DNA from 4 places in the Chryseobacterium joostei genome. Region 1 is predicted to be linked to each of the others. Evidence: riboswitches for the same ligand, from Rfam matches in the RefSeq annotation. Region 1 holds a riboswitch; each other region holds the start of a gene.
What was found. A riboswitch is a leader RNA that binds a small molecule or an ion and turns the genes downstream of it on or off. The one in region 1 is predicted to bind cobalamin.
Positions count from the first base shown of each region.

Region 2: another riboswitch for cobalamin. It lies ahead of EG359_RS16410 (TonB-dependent receptor plug domain-containing protein); the one in region 1 lies ahead of EG359_RS08100 (acyl-CoA thioesterase).
Region 3: another riboswitch for cobalamin. It lies ahead of EG359_RS08700 (TonB-dependent receptor plug domain-containing protein); the one in region 1 lies ahead of EG359_RS08100 (acyl-CoA thioesterase).
Region 4: another riboswitch for cobalamin. It lies ahead of metE (5-methyltetrahydropteroyltriglutamate--homocysteine S-methyltransferase); the one in region 1 lies ahead of EG359_RS08100 (acyl-CoA thioesterase).

Region 1 covers NZ_CP033926.1:1,782,169-1,790,089, reverse strand. Annotated here, with positions in the region: gene EG359_RS08135 (chorismate-binding protein) at 1-277, opposite strand, end outside; gene EG359_RS08130 (PaaI family thioesterase) at 535-963, opposite strand; gene EG359_RS08125 (1-acyl-sn-glycerol-3-phosphate acyltransferase) at 1,008-1,604, opposite strand; gene EG359_RS08120 (PspC domain-containing protein) at 1,919-3,643, opposite strand; gene EG359_RS08115 (PadR family transcriptional regulator) at 3,655-3,984, opposite strand; gene EG359_RS08110 (XAC2610-related protein) at 4,537-5,274, shown strand; gene EG359_RS08105 (HD domain-containing protein) at 5,283-5,876, shown strand; gene EG359_RS08100 (acyl-CoA thioesterase) at 5,973-6,356, opposite strand; cobalamin riboswitch at 6,472-6,652, opposite strand; gene EG359_RS08095 (hypothetical protein) at 6,686-7,483, opposite strand; gene EG359_RS08090 (hypothetical protein) at 7,576-7,921, shown strand, end outside.
Region 2 covers NZ_CP033926.1:3,610,686-3,618,606, reverse strand. Annotated here, with positions in the region: gene EG359_RS16420 (cell surface protein) at 1-37, opposite strand, end outside; gene EG359_RS16415 (YncE family protein) at 52-1,188, opposite strand; gene EG359_RS16410 (TonB-dependent receptor plug domain-containing protein) at 1,185-3,320, opposite strand; cobalamin riboswitch at 3,353-3,538, opposite strand; gene EG359_RS16405 (transporter) at 3,743-4,690, opposite strand; gene EG359_RS16400 (cytochrome-c peroxidase) at 4,704-5,753, opposite strand; gene EG359_RS16395 (MbnP family protein) at 5,746-6,573, opposite strand; gene EG359_RS16390 (hypothetical protein) at 6,776-7,147, opposite strand; gene EG359_RS16385 (superoxide dismutase) at 7,152-7,826, opposite strand; gene EG359_RS16380 (SCO family protein) at 7,890-7,921, opposite strand, start outside.
Region 3 covers NZ_CP033926.1:1,917,655-1,925,575, reverse strand. Annotated here, with positions in the region: gene EG359_RS08735 (biliverdin-producing heme oxygenase) at 1-304, shown strand, start outside; gene EG359_RS08730 (malate dehydrogenase) at 424-1,350, shown strand; gene EG359_RS08725 (hypothetical protein) at 1,543-1,791, opposite strand; gene EG359_RS08720 (GNAT family N-acetyltransferase) at 1,928-2,464, opposite strand; gene EG359_RS08715 (VOC family protein) at 2,477-2,869, opposite strand; gene EG359_RS08710 (hypothetical protein) at 2,890-3,675, opposite strand; gene pafA (alkaline phosphatase PafA) at 3,780-5,426, shown strand; cobalamin riboswitch at 5,633-5,808, shown strand; gene EG359_RS08700 (TonB-dependent receptor plug domain-containing protein) at 5,842-7,671, shown strand; gene EG359_RS08695 (hypothetical protein) at 7,690-7,921, shown strand, end outside.
Region 4 covers NZ_CP033926.1:731,641-739,561, forward strand. Annotated here, with positions in the region: gene EG359_RS03420 (Fur family transcriptional regulator) at 1-92, opposite strand, end outside; gene EG359_RS03425 (MerC domain-containing protein) at 180-518, shown strand; gene EG359_RS03430 (GTP-binding protein) at 525-1,724, shown strand; gene EG359_RS03435 (alkaline phosphatase) at 1,800-3,194, shown strand; gene EG359_RS03440 (XRE family transcriptional regulator) at 3,315-4,103, opposite strand; gene EG359_RS03445 (bacteriocin-like protein) at 4,539-4,823, shown strand; gene EG359_RS03450 (Lrp/AsnC family transcriptional regulator) at 4,890-5,351, opposite strand; cobalamin riboswitch at 5,542-5,727, shown strand; gene metE (5-methyltetrahydropteroyltriglutamate--homocysteine S-methyltransferase) at 5,900-7,921, shown strand, end outside.

The sequences.
Region 1 (7,921 bases):
GCTTGGGAAGATCGTTTTCTTTAATAACACCAATAACCTGTTGTAAGGTGTTGCAATATTCCTCCTTAGTTTCGGCAATGAAGTTTGTAGTGTCATTGATTAATGATTCACTGGTGATTGGAGTAGTATTAAATTCCTCCTGATTAACTTTGATAATGTTTCCATTAAAGTCAATATGACTAAGGCTGTTGTAGGAATAAAAATTAACAGCATTTTTATGGGCTTCTTTATCTACAGAATGCAGTCTTTCATCGAAAGGAAGTTTGAAATAAATCATTAGCTATGAATGGATTTTGAAAATCACCGGCCGGAAATGATATAGGAAATTCCGAGGCTGATTTTCCTTTCTGCAAAGGTATTACTAGTCTTAAAGATCTCAAAATTAAAAGCGCTCTTTTTTAACGAAACATTATTTATTCTTGGTTGTATTTCAAAGGGCTTATTATTGAATCTTGTGAAAAATAAGAGTTGTGATAAGTATAAAAAAAGACCCAAAAGAATTGAGCCTTATATTTTGTACACTTATTGTCTTGATTATCTCAGGATGATGTTATTGGTCATCGTGGTATGATTAATAAGGGTTCCTTTCTCATCCCTAATTTCAATTTCAGAGACGTGCATGGTTTTTCCCTTTCTGATAAAACGTGCGGTAGCAGTTACCACTCCGTCTTTTTTACTTCTTAAATGGTTGGAGTTAATATTGGTTCCTACACCATAATATTTTTCACCATCGATGAAGATGTTGGACAGGCTTGAACCCAAAGTTTCAGCCAAGACACAACTTGCTCCTCCGTGCATAATTCCAAAGGGCTGATGTGTTCTTGGGAGTACCGGCATGGTAGCGGTAAGGGTTTCATTCTCGAGATCAATATCGATGAATTTTATTTCAAGGGTTTTTGCCAGGGTTACGTCTCCCCAGTTATTGATAAATGCTAAGATTTCTTCTTTTGTTTGACCTTTCATTATATGATGAATAGATGATTAATAAGTAACTCTGCTTCTAACTTCTAACCTTTGGCTTCCTCTCCATTCCCCATAATATTAGGGTTCCAGTTGGCAGGAATTTTAGGGCCGATGTCATTTTTTATATAATATTCTTCAATCTCCTGCATGATTTCTGAAAAAGGAACGGATGCAAGTCTTTCATAAGGTATCGTGTAGCCTAAATATACAATATTCCTTTTGAAATCTCCTGCTGCCAGTACAATAGGAACCTTTGCTGCCAGAGCCATATGATAGAAGCCTTTTCTCCATTTCGGAACCCAGCTTCTCGTACCTTCAGGGGTGATAACAAGGCTGAAGTCCTCCTTTGCAAATTGATTCGCTACAAAGTTAACCAAATCATTTTTCTGGCTTCTGTCTATACCTATTCCTCCCAGTCCTCTTACCACACTTCCGTACCAGGCTTTGGTATGTGCGTCCTTAATGATTATTTTTAATGGCTTTTCTAAGGACCAATAGGCAAGGTTTCCTAAAATATATTCCATATTGTGGGTATGTGGTGCTACCACAAGGATGCATCTGTTCAGGTTGTTTACATCGCCTTGCAGAACGACTTTCCAGCCTAATAATTTTAACATCAGTTTGCCTATCAGCTTTTTCATAGATTTTTGAATTAAAAACAAAAAAGTATAACCAATTATTGGTTATACTTTTACAAATATATTGAAATATTATTGCTCTTAAAACAAACCGTTGATTAAATCTACGATTTTCATTACGAATTCCATTGCAAATTGTATCATGATAAGAGTGTGTTTTTGGTTGTTTGGTTATTAAATTTTAACTATACGAAATTAAACTTTTTTTTTCACATAGAGAACTAAATACTAGGTTTTTTCACTTTTTTGAGAGAAGAAGGATGTGAATTTCAAACGGTTGCCATCCATTCACATCTTCTACCACTCTCTAAAGTTAATTATTTAGTTTGTATGGAAATTTCGTTTTTTCCGTCCTTGATTTTGATGTCCATATCCTTATTTATTTTCTTAATATCGGATGCTACGGAATCAATTACTTTCTTAGCCTGGTTATTAGGAACTTTTTTACCATTGATAATGATACTGTCCTTATCATCAGAGTTGTATTCTATACTAGAACCATTTACTGTGATTTTATTTTTTTCGATTCTTACCCCGTGGTGGTTTTCATCGTTGTTCTCATCGTCATCATTAATGCCATCGCCATCCAGATCCCCGTTGAAATCAATTCTGTCTTTTTTCAATGGAATTACAACAGCCTTTTGAGGAACTACAAGTTCATAATCTACTCTGTAGTCTCTGAATCTGTGATCGTAAGGATATTTGATGTAGTTAGGAAGTATAACCTTATTGTTTATAACTTCTACAGGAACTGTCAGCTGAAGAGGATAGTTGTACCCGTTTCCTTCTTTCTTAATGATCAGATAAGGTGTTTTTACATCAGGTTTTCTGGTTACTTCTACAGAGATATAGTCTTCCTCATACACTGAATTTTTGTCTGAATAGATGTCATCATCATAAGCCTTGTAGTTCTGCGGAATGCTTACCTGCTTTATGTCTACATAAATGGTATCAGATGTAGTATTAATGGCTACGTTTTCCGTGTCTTCCTTGCTTCCTTTATAGATCAGGTTTTTCTTTGCCATGCTAAGTCCAAAGTAAGTTCCCAGTCCGATCAGAAGAAGAAATAAACCTCCTATTACCCATCCGATATTTCTAAGTTTTGTTTTCGGAGAGAAGATTTTGATGCTTAATAAGCTGAAAAGTATAGCAGGAATTAAACTTCCAATCACCATAATGGCTGCCAATACCTTATCCAGACCATTATCATCCATATAGAATCTTATCTGATTGGCTCCTGGAAAATCAGTATCCATTCCGAAAAGCCCAAACAATACAAATACTCCGATAATGCTTCCTACCGCCATCAATACGAAGAACCCTCCTACGATGTACTTGAATACATTCCAGATACCGCTTCCGGCATTGTTGATGTAAGGTTTGTTTTCTGTGTAGATTTCTCCGACCCTCTGAGTAGATTCATTGGCAAATTGTACCAGTTTATTAGACTCATTCTTAAGATTGTCGAAGTTCATAGGCTTTCCCTGCATTTTCAGGAAATCTGCTGCTGTTTCAGCTTTTGGAAGTACAATCCAAAGAATTACATAGAGAAGTCCGATCAATGAAGAAGAAATTGCTGCTGTGAAGATTCCTAAGACGAAAATCCCTAGCCAGATGGCTCTCATAGCAGTAATATCCATTCCTACATATTGAGCTAAACCTGCGCAAACTCCTGCAATTTTTTGTTTTTCAGGATCACGGAACAATTGTTTTTTGTCTGTGTAACTATTTCCGGTGTTGTTTGTATTTTTAGTCGTATTTTTTTCAGAAAAATAAGCCTCTTCTTGTTCTTCAATCTTCTCAGGGGTTCCGATCTGTGCGATTACTTTTTCTACATCTGTATCGTTGATCACTTCACGTTTTCCCAGAGAATCTCTGAAAATCTCCACCATTCTTATTTCTATGTCATGCATTACCTCATCCGCTTCAGAAGCATCCAGTGAGCTTCTTAGTGCGTTCAGGTAATCGCTGAGCTTTATATATGCGTGTTCTTCTATGGTAAAAGAAAAACCTGCGAGTCCTATTGAGAGTGTCTTGTTCATAGCTTTGTTTTTTAATTTTGTTGGGTGATTTGGTTTACTGAGGCTGTAAGCTCATTCCACGTATTGAGAAGTTCATCCAGGAAAAGTTTTCCTTTTTCTGTAATTTGATAATATTTTCTGGGTGGTCCCCCGGTAGATTCTTCCCATCTGTAGGAGAGAAACTCTCCATTTTTAAGTCTTGTAAGAAGAGGGTAGAGGGTCCCTTCCACTACATCCAGTTTTCCTTTTTTCAGTTCATCTATAAGATCGGAAACATACATTTCGCGATTATTGATGAGACTTAGAATACAGAATTCCAGAATCCCTTTTCGCATTTGCGCTTTGGTATTTTCAGTATTCATCTTTGATAAGTTTTGTTAATTAGTTATATATTTTAGAAAAATACCCCTAGCTAGTTGGGCCTATTCTAATTTTACATTACAAAGATATGTAAATAAAATGGTATTATGCAATACAAAGTAGTGAAATTTTTAAAATAAATAGTTTAACTAATTGATAATCAGCATTATAATTTTATTGCAGATTTTAAGGAATTCTTATTAAAGGCAAAATAATTGATTTTAACCTTAAAAATTGAGTGCTTTAGATAGAGAAATGTAATGAGATAATATTTGTTTTACTTTAAATAGGATTGAAACATCAAGGATTTTATGACAGCCGGTATTTTGCAATCCTGATCAAATTGATTGATACCCAATGGCAACATTGCTTATAATGAGACTTCATAGCCCCGATAGTAGCGGTTACCCCGCAGCATATTGGGGTTTTGGAGTGGTGCGAGGAGTATGAGCGGATAGCGGGAACAGCTTCTAAAAACCAGAGATCTGATTTCATATTTTGAGATATAAAGGCGTATGAATTTTGAGATGGGTAGTAGGATTCGTATTTTTGTTATGGAGATTTTTACAGAAACAGTTGAATTCACATTTACTATTACCATGAATATTTTAAATTACTACAAAGGTTTATCTGCCTTTATTTTATTAGGGCCTGTGTGTTTTGGACAATATCAATTTGAGGTTAAAGATGCGTCGAAAAACTACGATGCTGTGATCCATATTGAAAACTGTTATAATGACGGATGTATGGGTAAGGGAACTGTAGAATTGTTTGATAACAAAAATGCCAAGGTACAAACTTTTACGTCTGATAATCTGGTGCTAAGTTTCGAAAATGATCAAAAACCGATGCCGGGAAAAATGATTCAACTAAAAAAGGAACAAAGTCCTGTGGTTTTTGATGACTTTAATTTTGACGGAACGGAGGACATAGCAATAAGAAATGGAAATCTTGGTAACTATAGCAGTGCTTCTTATGATGTATATGTGTTTAACAGTACAAGGATGGCCTTTGTAAAAAGTAAAGAGCTTACAGACATTGCATCAAGCTATTTTGATCTTTTTGAAACGGATCCTGTTCGTAAACGTTTGATTTGCTATGGAAAGTCGGGATGTTGTAATTTTTTTACCACAGAATATAGGGTGATTCCGAATAAAGGACTGGATAAGGTACTTGAAAAGGAAGAGGATAAGAGTGATGAAAAGTATGTAAAGGTGATTACACAAGAAAAAATAAATAATAAATGGATTACCAAAACCAAGGTATATCCAGCCGAAGAATATCATAAATAAAAAGTAAGATGAAGATACAGAAAGAGATCGATTTTATCCTGGCAGTGGATGCCCTGAAAAATGTACAAAGAAGAAATTATAATGCAGATGACTCCCGAAGAGAGAATACGGCAGAGCATTCATGGCAAATTATTATTCTGGCACAAATCCTTTATCCATATGCGAAAAACCGTACAGATATTGATTTGCTGAGGGTAATAAGAATGCTTTCTATTCATGATCTTGTAGAGATTGAAGCTGGTGATACTTTTTTGTTTGATGAGAAAGCAATGGTTGGAAAATTTGAAAGAGAAAAAGTCTCTGCCCAAAAGATCTTTGGAATTCTGGATGAGCCTTTGCGTACAGAGTTCTTTAATTTATGGCTGGAATTTGAAGAGGAAAAGACTCCTGATGCTATTTTTGCTTGTGCCATCGATAGAATTATGCCTTTTATCCTGAATTCTCATACTTCAGGAAAAAGCTGGACAGAAGCCGGAGTTACGGAAAAGCAAATTAGAAATATGCTTGAAAATGCCATTACCAGAGCATCGGACGAGATGGGTGAAGCATTTGAACTCTTATTAAACAGAAGCCTGGAAACTGAAAAAGTAGTGAAATCATAAAATAACTCAATATCCGGTCTTATTTCTATGAAAGAAAGAGATTGGTTATTCCTGTTTTGGAAAATTTTCGGGCGGCCATTGGCCGCCCGAAAATTATTATAGTATTTGAATTGGCTTTTTGAATTCGTCAATTGCTACAAAGGTAAAATCACCTACAATTGCTTTTTCTCTTTCGTAGGAGTACATTTGTTCTGTAAAGATCTCCACACTCACTTTCATACTTGTTTTTCCAACATGTGAAACTCTTCCAATCAGTTCAACAATAGTTCCGGCAGGAATAGGTTTTTTAAAATCAATCTTATCGCTGCTTACCGTTACCACTCTTTTTCTTGCAAATCGGGTAGCAGTAATAAAGGCTACTTCATCCATCAGCTGCATGGCAGTACCTCCGAAAAGAGTATCATAATGATTGGTTGTGTTGGGGAAAACCGCTTTAAAGATTCTGGTTTCGGCTGCTTCAATTCTTTCTTCTGTAGTCATATTTCATTATTAATTAAGGCGAAATGAAATAATATTAAAACAACAGAATAATGACAGGAATCTTAGAAATCCCTGAAACAATCCATCAGATCAATAAAACTTCAGATCGCGAAAGTTTCTTGTTTAAGAAAAGGCAGGTCTCCTGACTTGTAACATCTTTTATCTCCTTCCCATGCCTCGCACAGTGGATCTTTTGATAAAGATTTCAGTTACTTACAGTTGCGCGACAGTCCGTGATTTTCACACGGTTCCCTTTTAATCTGCGGTTAGGCAGAACCAGTTTCTGTGATGAATAAGCGTTAAACTTTTTCGGTACAAAAATAATGAATTTATTCCGGATTATGATAAATAATCTGGCTGATCACTCTTCCTTTCTTGATCGTCCAAAGGGTGGTATATCTGTTTTCTCCCGAACCATTGATCATATAAAGGAAAATATTGTCGTTGTCCAGAGAAGTAACCCCTATGTTGTTAAAATCCATGGTAGGCTGGAACATGTTTTTGATAGCTTCCCTTACAAAAACAGACCCTCTTCCGGGTTGTTGTACTCTGATAGACTTAATTTCCGTCATTCCTTCGGGAAGATCGTTTCCTATTCCCCAAGGTTTTACTTTATCAATCGTAAGAAGCTTTCCTTCCGCATCCTTTTCCTTTTTACGGTAGCCGGCATTGGATGGGTAAATATCAATGACCACTTTGCTTCTTTGAGAAGTCAGAACTTTGGGATCAGAATTATCTGTGAAAATTAATGATTTTCCGTTTTTAGATTTTGAAGGAGTATAGGCTGGAAGCTGATCAATATAAGCGATACGTTCCTTATTGACCATTCCTTCCTTGTCAAGAGTTTCATAACGTACAAAAGGCTTATCATCATCCTGTTTTTCAGGATATTTGATCCATATCCACTCAGTTTCTCCCGGAGCAGGCTTTACATAAACAAATACATCACCTTTACGCATACGGATTTTGTCGACAATTTTTCTGTAATTGTCCTTGTGTACACGTACATTGGCATATCCTTCCTCTGCTTTTACAACACCAAAGGGAACTTTATTCTGACCCTTAACGAGTGCTAAAGAAAAAATACTGAAAGCGGATAAGTAGAATGCTTTGTTTATGAAAATCATGGTGACTTTTTTTGATGCTCCAAATATATAAATTAAATGCTTTTCAGAATTCTGAATTTTAAAATTATATTTGAACTTCCTATTAAATAATCATGAAGAATATATTTAAATTCATAGCCCTACTTTTTCCTGTGATATTCTCAGCACAGTTCAATTTCTTTTCATATACCTACGCAGATTGTCTGGAAGAATCTTTTCAGGAGCAGTTGGGTATCAATTTATCAATTTCAAAAGAGGGAAGCTATAAAAAGGCAAAGGATTTGTTGAAATCTGATTATTACCAAAAGCATACAAAGGAATCTTTTTTTATTCAAACATTACTGGATTATAACACTCTGGGTAAGGAGAAAGCATACCGCAAAATTTCAGAATCTAAACTTTCAGGAGAAGACCAGGATTTTTTAAAAGTATGGTTGGCATTATATACTCAAAACCCGG
Region 2 (7,921 bases), 1.8 Mb from region 1:
CTCCGGTTTTTAAATAATTAGCAGTTCTTTTGTTCATGTCTCTCAGTTTTATTATTTATATAGAAAAGCGAAATGGGCAGGGATATTTCCACCCTCTGTTTTCCATTTAAAATGTCCGTTTTTATCAAAGCAATACACATATCCCATCGATACATAATTTCTTGCATCAGTAATGTAAATATCTTCGGTGATAGGGTTTACAGCAATTCCGTAAGGAGTTTTAATGATGGCTTCATACTCCGGATCAACAATTCTGTTGGCAATAATCTGCTCGGTCTTTACATCAATGATTCCGAATGTTTTCTTATAGGTATGGGTATTGTAATTGAATTCGTTTCCGTAGAAATAGAGCTTGTCATTAACGATTGTCATTTCATTGACAGCAAGGTGAAAGTCTTTTTTTATTGCTCCTGTAGAAGCATCTAGCAAATATAAATTGGAAGGAACATCATAGTAATCTCCTCTTGAGCTTACATACAAATCTCCATAGTTATCTTTTTTAAGACGATGAAGATTAATAGCAACATCAATCTTTTTGGTTTCTGTAAAGTTGTTTAAGTCTATAACGGAAACTGTTCTGTCATAGTTGGGAACCATATATCCTCCTGAATTGGCTACAAACAGCTTATTACCTACGATTTCCATTTCCTCAGGCTGATATCCTACGGTTACTTCTCGTTGGATGGCAAGAGATGCAGTATCAATTTCCACTACTTTTCCCTTAGGTGCATTGGGATTGATGTCTACAGGACCCACATAGCTGCTGGCATAAGCTTTTCCATTATTGAATGCTAAGTATCTGCAGTTCTGCAAATGAATTGATTTTATGCGCTTGGCTGTTTTGGCATCAAGAACTTCAATGGTGTTAGAAACGTTGACCACAATGTATAGCTTACCCCCATAGATTTTAATGTCATTTCCCACATCTCCCAATTCTTTTAAAACATTGGGATTAATTTCTGCATAGATATTCCTGTAGTACGTTCCTGTGGTATAATCAAAAAAATCCAATGTACATTTGTTACTTCCCATGTTCCCTTCATTCAATACATAGAACCCTTTTATGGCTGTATTTTCAGGAGGAGCAAGACCATCCACCACCTCCATCGGGATCACTATTTCATCCGTACGGCAAGCTACAAGAGAGACCAATGCAAAAAGTAAAAAAAAGATATTCAGTTTTCTCATAAGGTGAAGTTTAAAGTGAGTCTAAAGTTTCTTCCCGGCATAGGATAATTCTGTACAACATCATAGTACTGATTAAAAACATTATTCATTTCAAGGTTAATCTTAAATGGGTGCCCGGCCAGACTCAATTTTTTCTGAACGGAAAGATCATGGGTGTACCAAGGCTGAACAAAATTGTATTGAATATTATCCATCTGGCCGTCATAGCGCTTTCCTACGTAGATCATACTATAATTAAATCCCCAATCCTTATAGTCAGCCATCATGGTAAAAGATCCGCTATGCCAAGGGGTATAAGGAATTTGCTGGCCATAAAAGGTATCTCCTGGAATGATTCCCCATCCTTTATCTGTCTTATCCTTGGCACTTTGATAAGTATAGGATAGTAACGGCTTCAGCTTTACCTTTCCCAGCATCATTTCTGCCTGAACATTTACATCTGCTCCAATGATTTCAACTCTTCCAAGGTTAACCATCATCCAGCGAAACATATTCACAGTAGGTACTGCAACAATCTTATCCTTAACTCTGTTATAATATCCGTCTACTTTCACATAAAATGACTTTAGTAAAGAATTATTATATTTTTTCTGATAGGTAAACCCGATGTCATGCTGAAAGGTAAATTCGGGTTCCAGATAGGTACTTCCGATATTGGTGTAATACAGGTCATTAAAAGTTGGCAGTCTGAAAATCTTTTTATAGAAAGCTCTAAGGGTAAGCTCCGGAATGGCAGCAGGCTGATAGCTCATAAATAGAGCCGGAGTCCATTCTCTCCTGTCATCTGGTCTTTTATTTCTTCTTACTTCCTCAAAGGTAAAGGTACCCAAGAGGCTTCCCAGAAACTTTAATCTGTTCCACTGATAAGTGGTAGCCAATGCTACAAGTGTAGTATAACGGGTAGGATACGTAAAATTTGTTAAATCAGCATTCAGATTATTATACTGAAAATCTCCACTTAAACTTACATCCCAATTAGAATTAATAGAATATAAATTGGAAGAAGAAAGATACACTTCCCTTTGAATGTAAGTATTGATTGAACTTTTAACAGTCTGAGCCAGTACAGTGTCATTGAAATGAGTATAATCGTAGGCAAATTTCGCCTTAAGCTGGGTTTCAAACTTTGGAAATAGTTTCTTTCTAAAATTGGCCTGTACAAAATAGTTTTCATCAAGCATTCTCGCTCCTCTTGCCTTAAAGCGGTATTTTACAATAGGCGCCGGAATACCACGATCTGAAATATAACCGTAACCACGTATATTCCAGCTTCCGTTATTTAAAGTACCATTAACGGATGTTTCAAAACGTTTTGCCTTAATATCAGAGTCATATCTTTTAGCAATTGTATCGGTAGCGGTTTCCCCATTAGGATATTTTCTGGTATAACGAAATTTGTAAAGTCCATCACTTTGCAGAAACTCGGCACTAACGCTTGCAGAAATTCTTTTTGAAATCTTTTGTTCTAAACGGAAAGAGGGGTTAAATAAATCGATGGAAGCACTTTTGGCTCTAATGACCAGATTAGTCTTTCTGGTTCCTGTAAAAACAGGGGTCTTGGGCTGTAAATAAATAGATCCCGATGATCCAAAATCCTTTGCGGGCTGGAAGATCTCACTCTTTTGCCCGTTGTATAATGAAATCTCTTCCAGATCATCCAAGGAATATCTTCCTAAATCTACGACTCCATTTTGAGCATTCCCCAATTGAATTCCATCATAGAAAACTCCTACGTGCTGGCTTCCCATACTTCGGATATTAATGGTCTTCAAACCACCCATTCCTCCATAGTCCTTGATCTGGACTCCTGAGAAATACCGTAAAGCATCTGCCACAGAGTGACTGTTCAGCCTTTCAAGCTCTTCCCCCTGCAAGATCTGAGCAGGAAGTATTTCTTTAAAGTTCTTTTTGTAAATATTGACAACCTTAATGGTTTCTTCCTTAATGCTGTCTTTTTTCTTCGTTTGGGAAAACAAGAATTGAGATGTTAACACGAATACTGTGAAAACAACCTTATGAAATTGAGATGTAGTCGGTTTTGGCCCCATTAGCTCATTCAGGAATAATGATAACGCTAATGGATAGATATAAGAAAGCAACGATAAGGCACAGCTGTTACTGCACAAAATCATTGTTGTCCTAAGCTTTATTCCACGAAAGCGTCAAACGTTTATATTTTCTGGCAGGTCTTCTGACTTACTCCATTTTTGAAATCCTTCCCATTAAAAAAGCAGTGGATATATTCTTCAAAAACTTTGGTGTGGAGCTTACAGCAGCGGGTCTGTTCCGGATTTTCACCGGATTCCCTTTTAAGAGCTTTTTAGGGCTCACCAAATTTCGGCAAAGATAAACAATTATTAATATATAGACCTAAATAACAAAATGATTTACAATATCATAAATAAATGACTTTGAAATTTGATTTTAAATATAAGATGATTAAAAAAACAAAGTTTAATTTTTAGAATACATTGAGGAGAATAGACTCTAAAAATTAAACTTTGAAGAAAATAGAAAGCAATATCTTCTCAGCTCTTTTTGCTTTCTGTAAAAATTATATTCCAATATTCACAAAAACACTGAAACGTGATTTCGCTTCAATATCTCCTCCGGCAAGGTGAGTATAAGCCGGCAGCATGATTTCACTTCCCAGACTGAATCTTTTATAAGAGGCCTCAAATCCCAGTTTTCCATATAAAGCACTTCCGGCCGTATTAGGTAAGGCTTCATCAAACTGTTTGTTTTGAGCATATACTTCTCCCTGTACCCCTGCTTTTGCAGAAAAAATAGTTTTTTCATTTCCTGCAATCTGATAGAACCCTGTAGCAGCATAGTTCCATTGGTTTCCGAAACGATAGTTCTTTTTATTTTCCGTTTTTATGGTGTAATCTGTATTAATCAATACTGCAATTTTATTCTTTTGAAATTTATAGTTCAGCGCTGCCTGATAATCCCAGCTTCCAGTTCCCAACTGAAAGCTCGGGTTAACCCCTGAGATTCCTTTTTCATCAAACTTCCCCAAAGGAATTTTCACTCCTAATCCTCCACTTAGCTGATGAAAACTATCCTTAGAATTAAAAAGCTTATAAATTCCCATCAGATTTAAATCTCCTATTCCATTGATCCTGATATCACCCTGCATTGTTTTCTTCTCATGAAAATGGAATGGCAAACTTGCATATACACTCAGTTTTTGGGTTAATGGTATCTTTCCCCAAATCTGTAAGGTATTGAAATACTGATCCTGTGTCAAGTCCTTTACAAATAAATTTTCCTTTGCTTTGTAATGCTGCGCAAAGTATTTAATTCCTATAAATTGTGGATTCAATAAGGATTCAAAACCTGATGAACCGTTTCCTGCAGCACAACCGCAGGCATCACAATCGTCATCAAAATCTATTGTCCTAAAATTATTCTGTGAAATATCAGCGCTGTCCCTGATTGTTTTTGCCTGGCCCATTGTAAACAGGACCATACTTATGATTAAAATGATCTTCTTCATGTCTGTATTTAAATTATTCTGCGAATTTTGGATTGGTGATAAAACCTTTATCGGATAAGGTTTTCAGAAAGGTAATAATCAATTGCTTTTCCTGACTGTTCATGGCAATTCCAATGTGATTATTCTGTTTCAGTTGCGGATCCAGATTAGGATTATCTTCTACGTTGTCTGAGTAAAAATTAAGGACTGCTTCTAACGTATAAAATCTTCCGTCATGCATATAAGGAGCTGTATACTCCACATTTCTCAAGCTGGGTACCCGGAATTTCATCCAGTCATTCTGATTCAGGGTTACTCGATGAAGACCTGCATCTTTAAATTGATTATTGTAATACATTCCTGTATTTCTAAAGCTTTCATCAGTAAACAATCCTCCGCTATGGCAAGACGCACATTTCTGATTGAATAAAGCCATTCCCTGAGATTCTTCAGAAGTGAGACTTTCTTTTCCTTGCTTGAATCTGTCATACTTGGAATCGGCAGAAATCATTGATGCCATAAATTGTGATAATGCCTTTAAGATCCTTTCGCCTGTTACATTTTCATCTCCATAGGCTGCACTGAATAGTTTTTTATACTTCGGATCATCTTTTATTTTGGAAATAGCTTCCGGCATAGAGCTATCCATTTCATTCACATCCGTCATCGGGATAATGGGTTGTTCATTTAAATTATGAATCACCCCATCCCACATATACCTTTTGAGAAATGCCATATTCTGAATGGGGGGCACATTTCTAATTCCTATCCTATCATCAACACCGTGGCTTACCGTATGTCCGTGATGGGTAAAAGCATTTTCCTGAATATGACAAAAGCCACAGGAAATGGTATTATTTCTGGAAAGTCTTCCCTCATAGAACAATTTTCTACCCAGTTCTACTCCATTTTTGGTAACCGGATTGGCAGATTTATCAAAAGTCATTTCCGGAAAATAAGATGGAAACCTCAGATCATATGCTTCATTTTTATCAAGCGGCTGCATCACCTCATCCGAACAAGAAGTACAGCTCAGGAGAATAATCCCCAGAGCCAGTACTGTTTTTATGAAAAAATTAGTCATTGTGTACATGATCTACCTTAAACATTTTTGTAAGATTGTTGGTAACATCCACCAAATGCTGGCTTGAACCCATCATCATTGCATTAGCCTCCGTAAGAGTTAATGACTTATCTCCGCTTAAAAATTGGTTTAAATCTGCCAAAATATGAATGGATGGTCTTATTTTACCATTTACTCTTGCTGTTGTAGGAAGATTCAATGTAATTTCTCTGTACAGATCAGGAGTGTTATTCTCCGCAACTTTCCCCATATTTCCTGTATGGTTCATAAATTCGGTGGTTGCCGAACCTGTTCCGTATTTCCCTTCTAATTTTACAAAGACATAGCCTGCAGCCCATGACCATGACATCCCTTTTTGTTTCGCTCTGTTCCAGAATTCAGCCTGACCGTCCATTCCTAATAGATATGCATTTTGACTGATTCCCAATCCAAATTTTATTTTCTTATAATTATTTTTCGGGATTTCGTTAAGATTTAAATAAATAATTCCTGCTACGGCATCTGCCTGATCTATTATAAATGCTCCTTTATCAGGGTTATTTTCGTTGTATTTGAATTCATTCCCATTTTCATCAATCAGGGTAATGTTGCTGATGACGTACTTTAAGGTCGAAAAATTATGTTTTTGCCCCTGAGAAGAGGTTTGTACGGTTTGGTTCAGGACAATATCCCCAAGATTATTAAATCCGTTTTCAAATTTGATCTGAAGAGTTCCGGGGGTAGTATCCTGCGGATTATCATCATCCCTGCTGCTGCATGATGAAAAAGAAAATAAGGTAAGGGCAATAAAGAATAGTGATAAAAATTTATAAATTTTCATTGTTGATTTTTTAAGTTGAATTATAATTTTTGAATGTAAAAACATTCTTTTTTTACCACAAAAGACACAAAAGTTCTTACCCTTAAGTTTATTAAGTGATAGGCTTTATGCATCATAAGAACACTTAAGTTTTTTAAAAATCTTTGATTTTTAATTTAAATAAGCTTCTGTGACTTTTGTAGTTGAATAGTGATAGTTTAACTTAAAAAACCGGGGGTTTGAAAATGTGTTTCAGAAACAGAAAAGAATATTCTGTTTTATAGATAAAATTGAAATTGAAAAATGGGATTTTTTCTGTGATAGTAACCTCTGTAATATCAGGAAGAATATAAATATCAAGAATTTTCTGTCCTGAATTCTTCACCTTACTGAATGGTGTAGACTCTGCATTATCATTGGCTTTAGCCAGCTCCTTGCTCAAGTAACATTTTCCGTTACAGTGAACTTCCGGCTTGCTTTTGTTAATACATAAGGTATCAACAATATAATTATAATTTACAGCATACTCTACCAGTGGTATCAGAGGTCTGAACACCATATAAAGGGTAAAAAGTATGCCGTAAAATATTTTCATGAAGTTATTTTTTGTTTAAAGCTTCTTCATATCTTTTGCTCACTTCTTTCCAGTTCAATACATTCCAGATTGCAGAAAGATAATCTGCTCTTTTGTTCTGATACTTCAGGTAGTAAGCATGTTCCCAAACATCAATTCCTAAAATTGGAGTTCCTTTCTCTTCTACAATATCCATTAAAGGATTATCTTGATTTGGCGTTGAAGAAACAAACAGTTTTCCAGTTTTATCCACAGAAAGCCAAGCCCATCCTGACCCGAAACGATCTGCTCCGGCTTTACTCATTTTTTCCTTAAAGGCATCCATGCTTCCAAAGGTTTCATTAATTGCCTTTGCTAATTTTGCTGATGGCTGGCTATTTTTTTCCGGTGTAAGGATAGTCCAGAAAAGCTCGTGGTTGTAATGTCCACCTGCATTATTTCTTACTGCAGGACTTAACTTGGATGTTTCAGAAAGAATCTGAATCAAGGTTTCCTTTTCCTGTGGTGTTCCTGCAATGGCCTTATTCAGGTTAGCGGCATAGGCTGCTCCGTGTTTAGAATAATGGATCTCCATTGTTTGTGCATCTATAGAACCCTCCAATGCATTATAAGCATATGGCAGAGGTGTCTGCTTAAATTGGGCCATTGTAAACTGAGCCGCAAATACTGCTCCTAAAGCAGCAATTTTCAAAATCTTCATAACATTTTGTTGTATGGTTAAACAATATTTTTTTGTTAAATGGAAGCCCTATGCTTCCGCTACTTACTTTAAAAGCTTCTTGATATCTTCTATCA
Region 3 (7,921 bases), 140 kb from region 1:
TCTTTCTCTGGATAACCAGGCTGTATCTCACCCTCTTGAGTTTGAGAATGAACATGAGGCTTTGGGCGCTATGTATGTCATTGAAGGTTCTACTTTGGGTGGAAACGTTATTGCCAAGCAGCTTTCTAAAACGGAAGGTTTTGATGAGGTGACTTTTAATTTCTTTGGATGCTATCAGGAGAATACGGGACCCATGTGGAAGAACTTTAAGGAGTTTTTGGACACGGAAGTTAAGGAGGAAAACTATAATGAAGTGCTTTCCGGAGCAAAAAAACTATACACGTTTTTACTGAACGTCAACTAATTTCTTTTAATTCTAATTAAATTTCTGAAAAATTGCTCATTTTTTCAGGATTTATTAAATTTGGGGAGTTTCAATTTTAAACTTAACTAACAAAAATAAATAATTTAAAAAGTAACAATATGAAAGTAACTGTAGTAGGTGCAGGCGCTGTAGGAGCAAGCTGTGCGGAATACATCGCAATGAAGAACTTCTGTTCAGAAGTAGTTTTGGTAGATATTAAAGAAGGATTTGCTGAAGGTAAAGCAATGGATTTGATGCAGACAGCGTCTCTTAACGGATTTGATACAAAAATTACCGGAACAACAGGAGATTACAGCAAAACTGCAGGTTCTCATGTAGCAGTAATCACTTCAGGTATCCCAAGAAAACCTGGAATGACTAGAGAAGAATTAATTGGTATCAATGCGGGTATCGTAAAAGAAGTTACTGAAAACTTAGTAAAACATTCTCCAGAAGTAATCATTATCGTGGTTTCTAACCCAATGGATACTATGGCTTATCTGGTTCACAAAACTTCAGGTCTTCCTAAGCACAAGATCATCGGAATGGGTGGTGCTCTAGACTCTGCAAGATTCAAGTATAGATTGGCTGAGGCATTAGAAGCTCCAATTTCTGATGTGGATGGTATGGTAATCGCTGCTCACAGTGATACAGGGATGCTTCCATTATTGAGCAAAGCTACAAGAAATGGTGTTCCTGTAACTGAATTTTTAGACGAAGAAAAACAAAAATATGTAATTGAAGAAACTAAAGTAGGGGGTGCTACCCTTACTAAATTATTAGGAACTTCTGCTTGGTATGCTCCAGGTGCAGCTGTTTCTGTAATGGTTCAGGCTATTGCATGTGACCAAAAGAAAATGATCCCTTGTTCTTTAATGCTTGAGGGTGAATACGGACAAAACGATATCTGCCTAGGAGTTCCTGCTATCATCGGAGCAAACGGAGTAGAATCAATCGTAAACGTAACATTGACTGCTGAAGAGCAATTGAAATTCGCTGAAGCTGCTAATGCAGTGAGAGAAGTGAATGGAGATCTTAAATTCTAATTTACTGAATTATATATATGAAAACCGCGCCCGGAGGGCGCGGTTTTTTTGTGAAAAGAATTTTATCTAATTTCTTTTCAATACTGAACTTATTTAAGAACTTTTGCTTTCCTTTTTTTATCCTTTCAGGTTTTTAGATTGCACAAAAAAAGAGCGGTAAAAACCGCCCTAATTTTTATCTAACAACTAACTTTAATAATGACATCCACATCCTGTTTCCCACTCCTGGCAGAAACGTTGTGGCTCATGACAAGGAGTTACGCCACCAGGACCTCCTCCAGTATTACCACCTCCTCCAGTTACTCTGTAGCAAGTATCTCCGCTGCAATAATAGGATCCGTGGGTTGGAGGACAAACGCCGTCTAAACAGAATGCATAAGCTGTATCTCCTCCGCTAATTAACACCAATTGGCTTCTCTTTAATTTTTTTAAATTTTTCATAGTAATCAATGTTTTTAATTTGCTGATTACTAATGTATAAAAAATATAAGACACTAGCAAGTGTTTTAATTTTTTAATGAAAAATAAAATGATAATTGATTAATAGAATTAGTAAGAGGTGTTTTTAGTCCTAGAGTTATTCGATGTCTAGGGTCATAAAAAGGGCAATTTCATCAGGGTTATCATATAGTCTTGTATTCAGGCCGGTAATATTGAACCCCATTCTTCTGTAAAACTGTATGGCAGGGTAGTTGGTATTCTGGGTTTCAAGTTCAATGACTCTGCAGTTGAGTCTTCGAGCTTCTTTAAGGACGTTTTTAATCAGCATAATCCCAATTCCCTGTCTTCTATATTTTTCATTGACAAGGATATTTTCTATGTAAAAGCTGTTGTTCCATGTTCTGTGTTCACCAATGATCCAGCCTTGAAGTTCGCCATCTGTAAAGGCTCCAAAAGAATTATCTTTTTCAATGATGTTATTAAGTTCTTCAAGTTCATCAGTATCAGTTTCCCAGATTTTGGAATAAGACAAAGACTTTTCCCTTAGAGTAAATTCAAAGGAATTGGAGTATTCTATAGACGAAACGGAATAAATTTTATCTGTTGTATACCCATTATGTCCCCAATTCAAACTGGGATTGGAGGATAGTTTTTGTAGTTTCTTTATTTCCACGAATAAGAATATTTATTGAATTTCAGTACAGATTTCCACTAAATAATGGTCAAGATCCTTGATGTAGGCTGTTTTTTGTCCCCAAGGTTTTACAGCAATATCTTCATATAGTTCAGCGCCATTTTTTACTGCCTTTTCCAACAGTGCTTCCACATCATCGGTTACAAAGCCAAGTTCTATTCCAAATGGCTTTTCTTGTGTTTTGGAGGATAGAAACCCCAGTTTTAGATTTGAACCAGCTAAGCTAATTGAAGCAAAAGAAAGGGTTGTTTCTCCGGTAAGTAGTTCTCCATAGTCTTTTTCCGGAGTAATGAATTTTATTTCGGCGTTAAAGGTGTTTTTATAGAAGTTCATAGATTGTTCTACATCTTCTACATACAAAATGACGTATTTAAACTTAATCATACTATTAAATTATAATGGGTTTATTTTTTGCTTAAAATATATTCTTCATCCACCATCAGTTCAATATGAGGCTCATTTTGCGGATAGTGGTTTAGTCCACCAAAATGGCCGAAATGGAGTGGATATTTTTCACTGAGTTGTCTTATCTTATTTCCAAATGAATTAACATGAACAGCCTGGATAGCATCTTTACTCTGTCGTCCATTGCTGAAAAAGAGCATTAGATTACAATGATTATTAAAATCATGATCCTTATAATAGAATACATTGATGTTTTCCTCTCTGCATATAGGAATAAGGTGATTGATAAAGTCTTTTTTGTCTGCTAATGGTAGGTTACAGTCAATTCTTATGGAAAGATTTTCAGCATTATTCTTTTTTAATTCCGAACCAACGATTTGAATAAAACGATGTTCAATATTTTCAAAAACTTCCTTTTCCGGCTGATAGCTTTTATTGAGTTGAGCTTTAAAAGGAACGCTTGAATCCAAAAGTTTTGCATTTTCTTGAATCAACAAATCTTCTATTTCGGCTGCAAACTGAAAATGATAATCGAAAAGCTGATGATCTCCAATACTAATAATAAGCTGATTCTCATTGATGGCAAGGGACAAATAAGTTCTTTTGAAACATAATTTCAATTCTTCCAGTTTTCTGATGAGGTTTTCAATATTACTCACCTGAACTCTTGCTGCCAGTTCTGCATCATTATCCGCATGGCCTCCATATCCTTCAAAAAACCTGAAAAACTTGAAATGGTATAGGTTTTCAGGGAATTTAAAGTACCAGTATACTCCTAAAATCATGATGAATTGGGTTAGGGAATTGAATAAAGATCAAATTTAAATAAAATTTCATACTCTAAAACTTTCAAAACCCCTAAATTTGTGATCAATAAAAATTTACTTGGATGCTTAGGAACATTTCAATTGCGGCAGCTACTTTTTTGTCCGTAGTTACAATCAATGCGCAGAAGAACAGAAATTCTCAATTGGAAAGACCCAAATTAGTAGTAGGTCTGGTAGTGGATCAGATGCGTTGGGATTATCTATACCGTTTTTACAACAAATATGGAAATGACGGTTTCAAAAGATTATTGAATACAGGTTATTCTTTAAATAATGTACACATTCCGTATGTTCCAACCATTACAGCGCTAGGACACACGTGTATTTATACAGGATCTGTACCTGCAATTCACGGGATTGCCGGAAACGACTGGACGGATAAGGAAACGGGTAAAGGGGTATACTGTACTGCAGACGACAGTGTGCAGCCGGTAGGAACTACCAATACAAAAACAGGAAGCCACTCTCCGAAAAACCTTTGGTCTACAACGGTAACGGATGAATTAAGACTGGCAACCAATTTCCAAGGGAAAGTAGTTGGTGTTTCTTTGAAAGACCGTGCTTCCATTCTTCCTGCGGGACATACTCCGAACGGAGCGTTCTGGTTTGATGACAGTACCGGAAATTTTATTACAAGCACATGGTATATGAATGATCTTCCTCAGTGGGTGAAATCATTCAACTCTCAGAATTTACCGGAAAAATTAGTAGCAAATGGCTGGAATACTTTACTTCCAATCAATCAGTATACAGAAAGTTCGCCTGACAATTCTTCCTGGGAAGGGTTATTGGGAAGTGCAAAGACACCTACTTTCCCTTACAATGATTTAGCAAAAGATTATCAGACAAAAAAAGATAACATTCGTTACACACCTTTCGGAAATACGCTGACTTTGAAGTTGGCGGAAGCTTCTGTAGAGGGTGAAAAACTAGGAGGTGATGCTATTACTGACTTTTTAGCAATCAACTTGGCTTCTACTGATTATGCCGGGCATAAGTTCGGACCGAATTCCATTGAAGTGGAGGATGTTTATATCAGACTAGATCAGGATTTAGCAGAATTCTTCAACTACCTGGATTCAAAGGTTGGAAAAGGTGAGTACACCGTTTTCCTTTCTGCTGACCACGGTGGTGCTCATTCGGTAGGATTCCTGAAAGAACATAAAATACCTACAGGTTTCTTCGGAGAAGGAGCTGAGAAGAATATTAACGAAAAGTTGAAAGCTAAATTTGGCGCAGATAAATTGATTAATGCAATTGATAACTATCAGATTTATTTTGACAGAAAAGTATTGGCAGACAGCAAACTTGAGTTGGATGATGTAAGAAACTTTACGGTAAAGGAATTGGAAAAAGATCTTACTGTTTTATATGCTGTTTCTGTAGATAAAGTTCAGGAATCTAGTATTCCGGAGCCCATTAAGCAAAGAATTATCAACGGAATCAACAGACAGAGAAGTGGTGATATCCAATTGATTTCTCATGACTCTATGCTTCCACCATACTCCAAAACAGGAACTACACACAGTGTATGGAATTCTTATGATTCACATATTCCATTAATCTTTATGGGATGGGGAGTTAAGCAGGGTGAAAGCAATAAGGCTTATCATATGACGGATATTGCGCCTACAGTTTCTTCATTACTAAAAATTCAATTCCCAAGTGGAAATGTAGGAAACCCAATTACGGAAGTAATCGGTAAATAAGTAAACATATTGTTATATATAATCAGCTGCTTTCGTATGGGAGGCAGCTGTTTTTATTTTATATATGTAATGTTTCAGGCTTACAGTTATCTGAATTTTTACAGTAAATCTATATGTATTTATTTTTGCTAAAAATAGGTACAGATGATCACAAAATGCAAAGGTTGGCCTATAAGTCTGATTTTTGGTCAATACATTTAAAAAGCTATCTTTGCAAAAATTTTGGTTTCCAGCATATTGGAATGAAAAGGGAATTGGGTGAGACGCCCAGACTGTCCCCGCAACTGTAAATCGCAACAAAAGTTTCTGTAAACAGCCACTGTACAAACGGGAAGGCACAGAAAGCGAAAGTCAGGAGACCTGCCAGAATAATAATCAAAAAAACATATTGCTTTCGGAGGAAAAGTGGAATAATATGGGTATAAAAAGATCTTTAGTACTGTTTTTGTCGTCTTACGGCTGCTTTCTTTTCGGACAGGAGAAAGTGGTTGATACGATTTATATTTTCGATAGTCAGATGAATAAGGTAAAGCTTTTTCATCCTGTAAAAACTATTAGTACTGAAGATGCCCAAAAAAATTCCAGCAATCTTTCTGAACTGCTGAGATTCCAGTCTGCTGTTTACATTAAGGAAAACGGACGTGGAGCAGTTTCTTCACCATCTTTCCGAGGAACCACCGCCCAACAGACGGCTTTTGTATGGAATGGAATTAATATTAACTCTAATTTTTTAGGACAGGGAGATATCAATAATATTTCTTTGTTCGGGTATGACCAGATCGGAATAAAAGCCGGTGGAGGAAGTGTTACCTATGGCTCCGGAGCTATCGGCGGAAGTATTCACCTGAATAATAATCTCGACTTTAATAAAGGGTTTCATGGTACACTATTTTCAGAAGTAGCATCTTTTAATACCTATAACAACTTGCTTAAAGGAGCTTATAGCAATGAAAAATTCAGCTTTAAGGCTTCGGGGAACTATTCTGTAAGTGAGAATGATTATGAAGTAAAAGAGGCTAAAAGCTACATCAATAGAAACGGACAATACTACAATACAAATTTCAATATTGCTGCAGCCTATAAAATTGCTCCACACCATCAGGTTTCATGGATTTCGGAGTTCTTTAACGGACAACAGCATTATCCGGTTCTTTTTGATAACGAAACTGAAACGAAATACAGAACTCAAAATGTAAGAAGTCTGATTTCATGGGATTGGAATAAAACACAATTCAATAACTCTTTCAAGGCAGCCTATACGGAGGAAAATTTCCAGTATTTTGCTAAAGCTGATGGTCCTCAGACTAGTGGTGGAACTGGGAAGAATTATATCCTGAAGAATGATTTCAATTATTTCTTTAACTCTAAATGGAACTTCAATGTTATTGGAGAGTATCAGCTTAATAAAGGAGAAGGATATGGTTCCGGAATAGATCATGTAAGTCGAAATATGGGATCAGTTTCTGGATTATTAAGATATTTTCCTGCAACAGATCTACGTCTTGAAGCCGGAATACGAAAAGATTTCGTTGGAAAAATTAGCTCTCCTGTACTGTTTTCTTTTTCCGGAAAATGGAATGCCGTAGATTGGTATACTCTCGGGCTGAGTGTTTCAAGAAACTTCAGGGCTCCATCTTTCAATGATTTATATTGGCAGCCGGGAGGTAATATGGATTTAAAGCCAGAGACATCCTATCAGTTTGAACTGAGAAACCAGTTTAAGGTAGGAGATCTTCAGATGTCAGTCGCTCCTTTTTATCTGGATATCCGCGATATGATAAGATGGCTTCCAACTTTCTCGGGATATTATAGTCCTGTAAACACAGATCATGTAAGATCATATGGGGTAGAGGCTCAAATGGAGTATATGAAAAGGTTTGGTAAGCATCTATTAAAAGGAAGCCTTGGATATACCTATACAAATTCTCAGGATCTTGAAAAGAAAAAGCAATTGATGTATGTGCCATTTCATAAGTTCACTGGAAATATTGATTACCAGTATGAGTTTATAAAAGTATATGTTCAGGGGCTTTTTAACGGGCTTACCTATACAGATTCCAACGAAAAGAGAAGTGAGGCTTTGGAAAATTATTTTGTAATGAATGCCGGGCTTGGTCTTACGTTCCATAAGGAGTATACCATAGGGTTCAAGGTTAATAATGTTTTCAATCAAGTCTATTATACTATGTTCGCTTATCCATTGCCTAAAAGAAATTATAGTGTAAGTTTAAATATCAATTTTTAAAAATAAAATTAAATATATATGAATATCAAAAGAATTTTACCTCTTGCATTTGCTTCCATGTTACTTTTCAATGTTTCATGTAGCAGCGATAATGACACTGAGACTACTCAGTCAACTACCTATGAAAACGGAATCCTTGTTTCCAACGAAGGTGGATTTACAAAGCCTACCTCTGATGTTACTTTCTTGAGCAACAGCCTTGGAAATATATTTACTAACATCTATTCTGAGAATAACAATAAGGAATCTT
Region 4 (7,921 bases), 1.1 Mb from region 1:
TTCTGAATATCAGAATGGGTTAGGGCTATATCAGAATGATTAATAAGGTTTAAAATTTCTGTTTTTGCGTGCGTATTTCTTACTTGTTTCATTTTTTAATGCAACAAAGTTGCGTTATTTGGTTTTTTATATTTACTTTTGCAACAAAGTTACGATAAGAAATTTAAATCCTATGTTCTATGAAATCAAAAATTCTTGATGCTGTTGGAATTTCAGCTGCCGTTTTATGTCTTATTCATTGTATTGTTTTTCCATTATTACTCATCATTCCATTGGGAATATCGCATAACCCTTATGTTGACTTGGCTTTTCTTGTGATTGGAGCCTTGGTGGTTTTTAGAATAACAAGACATATGACCAATTATTGGCTAAAATTTTTGTTTTGGGTATCTATTCTTCTCATCTCAATTTCAGTATTAACAGATTTACTATTTGAAATCCATCTTCCATTGATATATGTTGGGGCTATTGGTTTAATAGCAGGTCATATCATCAATTTTAAAAATCATAAACATTAAGAATACATGATGAAAAAACTCCCTGTAACAGTACTCAGTGGTTTTCTTGGAGCCGGAAAGACAACTTTATTGAATCATATTCTGCATAATAAGCAAGGCTTAAAAGTCGCAGTAATTGTTAATGATATGAGTGAAGTCAATATTGATGCACGCCTTGTTGAAAACCAAAATACTCTTTCAAGAACAGAAGAAAAGCTGGTAGAAATGAGTAACGGATGTATCTGCTGTACGCTAAGAGAAGATCTGATGGTAGAAGTAGAACGTTTAGCCCATGAAAATCGTTTTGACTATCTTTTGATTGAAAGTACCGGAATTAGTGAACCCATTCCCGTAGCCCAGACTTTTACCTATATTGATGAAGAAAGCGGAATAGATCTTTCGCGTTTCAGTTATATTGATACCATGGTAACTGTTGTGGATGCTTTCAATTTCATGAAGGATTTTGCATCCAATGAACGATTGCAGGATCGTGACCTTACCGATATGGAGGGAGATTATCGTACCATTGTAAACCTTCTTACCGATCAGATTGAATTTGCCAACATCATTATTCTGAATAAAACAGATCTCGTAGATCCGGAAACTCTTGGATTTTTAAAATCAGCTATAAAAAAACTGAATCCTGAAGCTACAATTCTTCAGTCAGAATTTAGTAAAGTGGATCCACAATATATTTTAAATACACAACTTTTCGATTTTGATAAAGCACAGGCTTCTGCAGGATGGCAAAAAGAATTGCAAACTGATCATCATACTCCGGAAACTGAAGAATATGGAATCAGTTCCGTAGTATTTAGAGAGGAAAAGCCATTTCATCCAATGAGACTTTGGGAATATTTGAATAATTATCCTGAAGGAATACTGAGAGCTAAAGGTTTATTCTGGCTGGCTTCCAGACCTGATGATGCTCTTAATTTTTCTCAGGCTGGAGGTTCCTTTCGTTTGGAAAAAGCAGGAGTTTGGTGGGGAAGTATGCCAATGAATCATAGAGTACAATATTCTTCATTCATAGAAAATCAGGAGTTTATTGAAAGCAGATGGGATAAAAACTGGGGAGACAGAATTAATGAGCTTGTTTTTATCGGGCAAAACCTGAATAAGGATCAAATGGTACAGGATCTTAAGGATTGTCTTATCAACGATAAGGAAAAAGAACTAATGGACCAAAAGCAGGATTTTGAAGACCTTTTTCCACAAAACATTTAAAATTAACCATTTATTAATGCAACTAGGTTACGATAGATTAATATATGCAATAACTTAGTACATTATTTTAAAGCTATGGACAGAAGAAAATTTCTAAAAGGCTCGGTATTACTTTCAGGGCTGTTATCTCTTTCACCCTTAGAACTTTGGAGTTTACAAAAGGGTATAGAGCAGCCCAAGATTGGAAAAGCAAAAAACATCATATTTATGGTCAGTGACGGAATGAGTCTTGGAACTCTTTCAATGGCTGATCTTTATTCAAGGAATATTTTAGGAAAAGGAAGCCATTGGCTCAATCTTTATCATGAGAAAAAAGTTTCGCGTGCCTTAATGGACACAGCTTCGGCCAGCTCAATTGTTACGGATTCTGCGGCTGCCAGCTCTGCCTTTGGAGGAGGAATAAGAGTGAAAAATGGGGTATTGAATATGGGTGCCAATGGAGAAAAGCATATTCCTATATGGCAAAAATTCAAAAAGGCAGGAAAGAAAATAGGTTGTGTGACAACGGTTACTGCTACCCATGCCACTCCTGCAGGATTTTGTGTTAACTCCGCGAAAAGAAATGCAGAACCTCAAATTGCTGAAATGTATGCAGATCTGGGAATAGATGTTTTAATGGGGGGTGGAGATGAATTCTTCAGCTCTGATAAAAGGGAAGATAAAAAAGACCTTTATTCTGTATACAGAGAAAAGAAATATCAAATTTTTAAGAATCGTACTGACCTTAATTCCATTAAAAAAGGAGAAAAAGTGCTAGGAATTTTCAGTACAGGAGCATTGCCTTACACCATCGATAAAAACCATCTTTCTGAATTTAAAGATACACCCACTTTAGCAGAAATGGCAAGCGTGGCTATTGATCAGATGAAAGAGCATCCGGAAGGTTTCGTTCTCCAGATAGAGGGAGGAAAAGTGGATTGGGCAGCTCACGCCAATGATGTGGCAGCACTCATTCACGACCAGCTTGCATTTGATGAAGCCGTGAAAACCGTAATGGATTTTGCCGAAAAAGATGGAAATACCTTGGTCATCATTACTACAGATCACGGAAATGCCAATCCCGGAACTATTTACGGTTCAGACGCTACTGCCCATTTCAACAGCATTTCAGCTTATCAGTATACCAATGAATATATTCTGAATAAAATCCACAAGGACTTTTCCATTAAGGACATTAAAGACTGGATATATGAGGGCAACAAGCTTATTCTGAATGATGATGAAGCCAAGCATTTACTAAGCTTTTACAACGGGCTTGAAAAGGAAGAGGGACTTTATAATTATAAGAAATTACCATTTAAACTTTATTCTGAAATTCAGAAAAGCAGAAATTCGGTAGGGTGGATCAGTATGGATCATTCGGGAGACTATGTAGAAGTAGCTGCTTATGGGCCAGGAAGTGAACTTTTGCAACCTTTCATTAAAAATACGGATCTACATTATTTAATGTTGAAGGCATCTTCCATATAAACAGAAAACATTTTTAAACACATATTTTACATTTTTAACAAGTTTTTAAAAACAGGCTATTCAAAATATTGAATAGCCTGTTTATTTTATCAGGATAAATATCCCTGTTAATCATATAATTTATGAAGATTTTTTGCGACGTCCGGAAACCTTTTTATCAAGATCCTTAATATCTTGTCTCAATTCACGGAACATCTCCTTAAAATTATAGCTTTCATAATCTCCAGGTTCAAAGTCCTCAGGGAAAATTCCCGAAGCATACTGCCAGATTTCCACAACATCCTCAAACGGAATATCGTAAGGCTCGTAGAAAGAGTTATCTGCACTTACAGAAATAGAATTTCCTTTCTTCTCTTTAAAGCGTTTGTAGGTAATCCCATCATTCAGGGTGATAAAAACATAGGTTTTCCCAGGTTTCAATTCATCAATTCCCTCTACATATTTCCCTACAATATAGGACCCATTTCTAAATGGTGGCATAGAGTCTCCATCTGCCGGAAAAGCTCTGTATTTCCCATTCGTTAAAAAAGGAAGTGCAATCCTTTGAAGACTTTCTATATATTCCACATCACTATACCCTTCAAGATATCCCATGGATGCTTTCTGCGGAATAATTTCTATGGTATCATTCCCAAGATCATCAACGGCTACAGGAAGAACAATCCTGTTGTCAGGAAGCTTCAGCATTTCGTCCATTGGATATTTCTGAATGTCTACAGACAACATAAGGTCAATGCTGACATGAAAATATTTTGATATTTTGATCAAAAGCTCAATAGGAGGTTCCGAAATTCCGTTTTCATATTTCGAATACCTCACTCGGGAGATCAATAGTTCGTCAGCAACATTCTGTTGGGAGAGCTTTCTCTTGGCTCTTAAAAAGCGTATATTATTTGAAAAAATTGACATTGATACAAGTATGTAGGCAAAAATACAAATTTTGCCCCCGTTATCAATGCCCAGAATCGGTTTTACCTTAAAAAGTGAGTAAATTCGACTTTTCTCCAATAAAGTTGGCTAAAAAGAGCAGTCAAAAATCTTCTTTTCCTAATCTAAACCTCTGATTTTCGGATCAAAACAAGTCTTTTTACAAAGCAGGGATATTATTCATAATAAAACACCATTTGAGTTAAAAAATTAACTCTAAAATTCCCAAGTTGAAATATGTTTTTTAACATTTAGAAAATCAAACAGATATAATAAAAAATGGAATATTCATAAAATAACAATTATATTAACGAAATATTAAATTATAAAATTATTTAATTATTTTATTCAAAAAAATATCTACACATGTTTATTTGTCATATATTTGTGATGTATTAATCATATAAAATTTTAATCATGAAAAATTTCAAAAAACTAGACAGAAACGAACTAAAAACTATTTCAGGAAACGGATTACTTGATCCAATCGGAGGACTAATTGGTGGTCTTGGAGGTGTAATTGGTGGCGTTGTTGGCGGCCTAGGTGGTGTAGTAGGAGGTGTTGTAGGTGGAGTAGGCGGTGTAGTTGGTGGCGTTGTTGGTGGTGTAGGTACCGTTGTAGGTAATGCATTATGTCAAACTCAATGCGTTGTTAACGGTGTAATTCACATCAAGTTACTTGAATGTGGATCTACTTGCTAGGAAAAAACGAACAAGCACTTAAAAAGTATACCGCTCTTTTCAGAGCGGTTTTTTTATGGGGAAATATTATATGGTAAGGCCGTGGTTATTTTTTACTTCAGCCATTACAAATGTACTGTGGGTACTACCTATAGAATCTACAGAACCAAGCTTATTAAATACAAAATCCTGATAATGCTTCATATCCCGAACCTGTACTTTCAATAGAAAATCAAAGTCACCAGAAATATTATAGCATTCTGCCACTTCTTCAATTTCCAAAATTTCCTTTACAAAATCATACCCCACAGACCGGTCATGAATTTTTAGCTTGATCTGGCAAAAAACCGTAAATCCACGGTTGAGTTTTTCAGCATCCAAAACAGCTACATATCTTTTAATATACCCTTCCTGCTCAAGTCTTTTTACCCTTTCAAAAACAGGTGAAGGAGAAAGGTTTATTTCCTTGGCAAGCTCTTTAACGGTCAATTTTGAATTGTTCTGAAGCAGTCTCAGTAAATTCAGGTCCTTATCATCAAGTTGTTCCACAGAATATTATTCTTTTAATTTTAAAATCAACCAAAATTACAGAATTATATTCTTTAATAAATAATTTATAAAGTTTTATTTGCTTAATAAACATCAATCAATTGTTAATATATTCTGTATCACTAATTTTACACAAAATTAAAATCTTTTACCATTACTTATTAAAGATTGGTAAAACAGTTCTTTATATACTTCATCAAACAGGAAAGGTTTTACTTAAGGTAGATTAATAGGGAATCGTGTGAGAATCACGAGCTGTCGCGCAACTGTAAGTAACACACCAAAGGTTTCTGTCCTTGTATATCCACTGCCAAAAGCGGGAAGGATGGCGGAAACTGTTACAAGTCAGGAGACCTGCCTTTACTGAATTGACAATGCTTTCGCAACCTGAAGCTTTTGAGTCATACAGATGATATAAGATAGTGCATTTCTCTAAGGATGAATAGCACGGGTTATCTATATCATTTATATCAAGATCTTCTTATACGCAAAACATTACGAAGCATTCAAAGAGCTTTTAACAAAAAAGTTTAATTAAAAGTTTAAAAATGCAAACACACATTCTAGGCTATCCGCGTATTGGTAGCAAAAGAGAACTCAAAAAAGCCTGCGAGCAATATTGGTCAGGCAAAATTGTTTTGGAGGAACTTCTTACTGTAGGAAGAAATATCTGTAACCAAAACTGGAATCTTCAGAAAGAAGCAGGAATAGACTTAATTCCCTGTAATGATTTTTCCTACTATGATCAGATATTGGATATGAGCCTTATCGTAGGAGCTATTCCGACACGTTATCATGAAGTTGCCCTTAAAAGAAACAACTCAGAGCTGGATCTTTACTTTGCAATGGCGAGAGGATATCAAAAAGACGGACTGGATATTACCGCTATGGAAATGACCAAGTGGTTTGATACCAATTATCATTATATTGTCCCTGAATTCTATAAAAACCAGCAATTTAAGCTTACTTCAAGTAAAATATTCAATGAATTTGCAGGAGCTAAGCAGGCAGGAATCAATGCTAAGCCTGTAATTATAGGATTGGTTTCTTATTTACTTTTAGGAAAAGAAAAAGAAGAAGGATTGGACAAGCTGGATCTTGCCCAAAATATTCTACCTGTCTACGTCGAGATTTTATCAAAACTTCAGGAACAGGGCGCAGAATGGATTCAGTTTGATGAACCGTTCCTTTCTCTGGATATTACAGAAAAAGCCAAGGAAACTTATATTACTGTTTACTCAGAGCTTAGAAAGCAATTTCCAACATTAAAATTCATAGTTGCTACTTATTTTGATGGATTAAAAGACAATTTATCCCTTGCCGTTTCACTTCCTGTAAATGTTTTACATGTTGATTTGGCAAGAAACCCTGAGCAATTAGAAGATGTAATCAATTCAATTCCGGAAAATCTAAGCTTATCACTGGGACTTGTAGATGGAAGAAATATCTGGAAAAATGATTTTGAAAAGTCTTTGGCTTTTATCAATAAAACCGTTGAGAAACTAGGTTCAGAAAGAGTTTTTATCGCTCCATCATGTTCATTGCTTCATTCTCCATGTGATTTAGACTTTGAAACCAATCTGAACCCTGAAATTAAAAACTGGCTGGCATTCGCTAAACAAAAGGTAAAGGAAGTTGTTAACCTTAAAGAGTTAGCTTCCGGAACAGAAAATCAGGATATTATTAATGATTTTGAGGAAAATAAAAAAGCCGTTTCAAGTAGAAAAACCTCTTCTCTAATTCATAATAATATTGTAAAGCAAAGAGCAGAAGCTGTAACGGAAGAAGATTCACAACGAAAGAATTCATTCCAAATCCGTAGAGAAGAGCAGCAAAAAGCATTACAATTGCCATTATTTCCTACCACGACCATTGGATCATTTCCACAGACTACAGAAGTAAGAAGCTGGAGAGCAAAATTCAAGAAAGGAGAATTAACTGCAGAGCAGTATGATGCCTTGTTGAAGGAAGAAACCCAGAGAACCATCCGCTGGCAGGAAGAAATTGGAATCGATGTTCTGGTTCATGGGGAATTTGAACGTAATGATATGGTGGAATACTTTGGTGAGCAACTTGAGGGGTTTGTATTTACCAAAAACGGTTGGGTACAAAGCTATGGAAGCCGATGTGTAAAACCTCCAATCATTTTTGGGGATGTTTCCCGTCCTGCACCCATGACGGTTTACTGGTCTCAATATGCTCAGTCACAAACCAATCAGTGGGTAAAAGGAATGTTAACAGGTCCTGTTACTATTCTGCAATGGTCCTTTGTACGCAATGACCAGCCTCGTTCTGAAACATGTAAACAAATTGCATTAGCCATTCGTGATGAAGTGGTAGACCTTGAAAAAGCAGGAATCAGGATTATTCAAATTGATGAACCTGCTATACGAGAGGGGCTTCCCTTAAGAAAAACAGAATGGCAGAATTACCTGAAATGGGCTGTAGAAGCCTTTAGGATATCAGCAAGTGGAGTAGAAAACGCCACCCAGATTCATACCCATATGTGCTATTCGGAATTCAATGATATTATCAAAAATATTGCTGATATGGATGCAGACGTTATTACC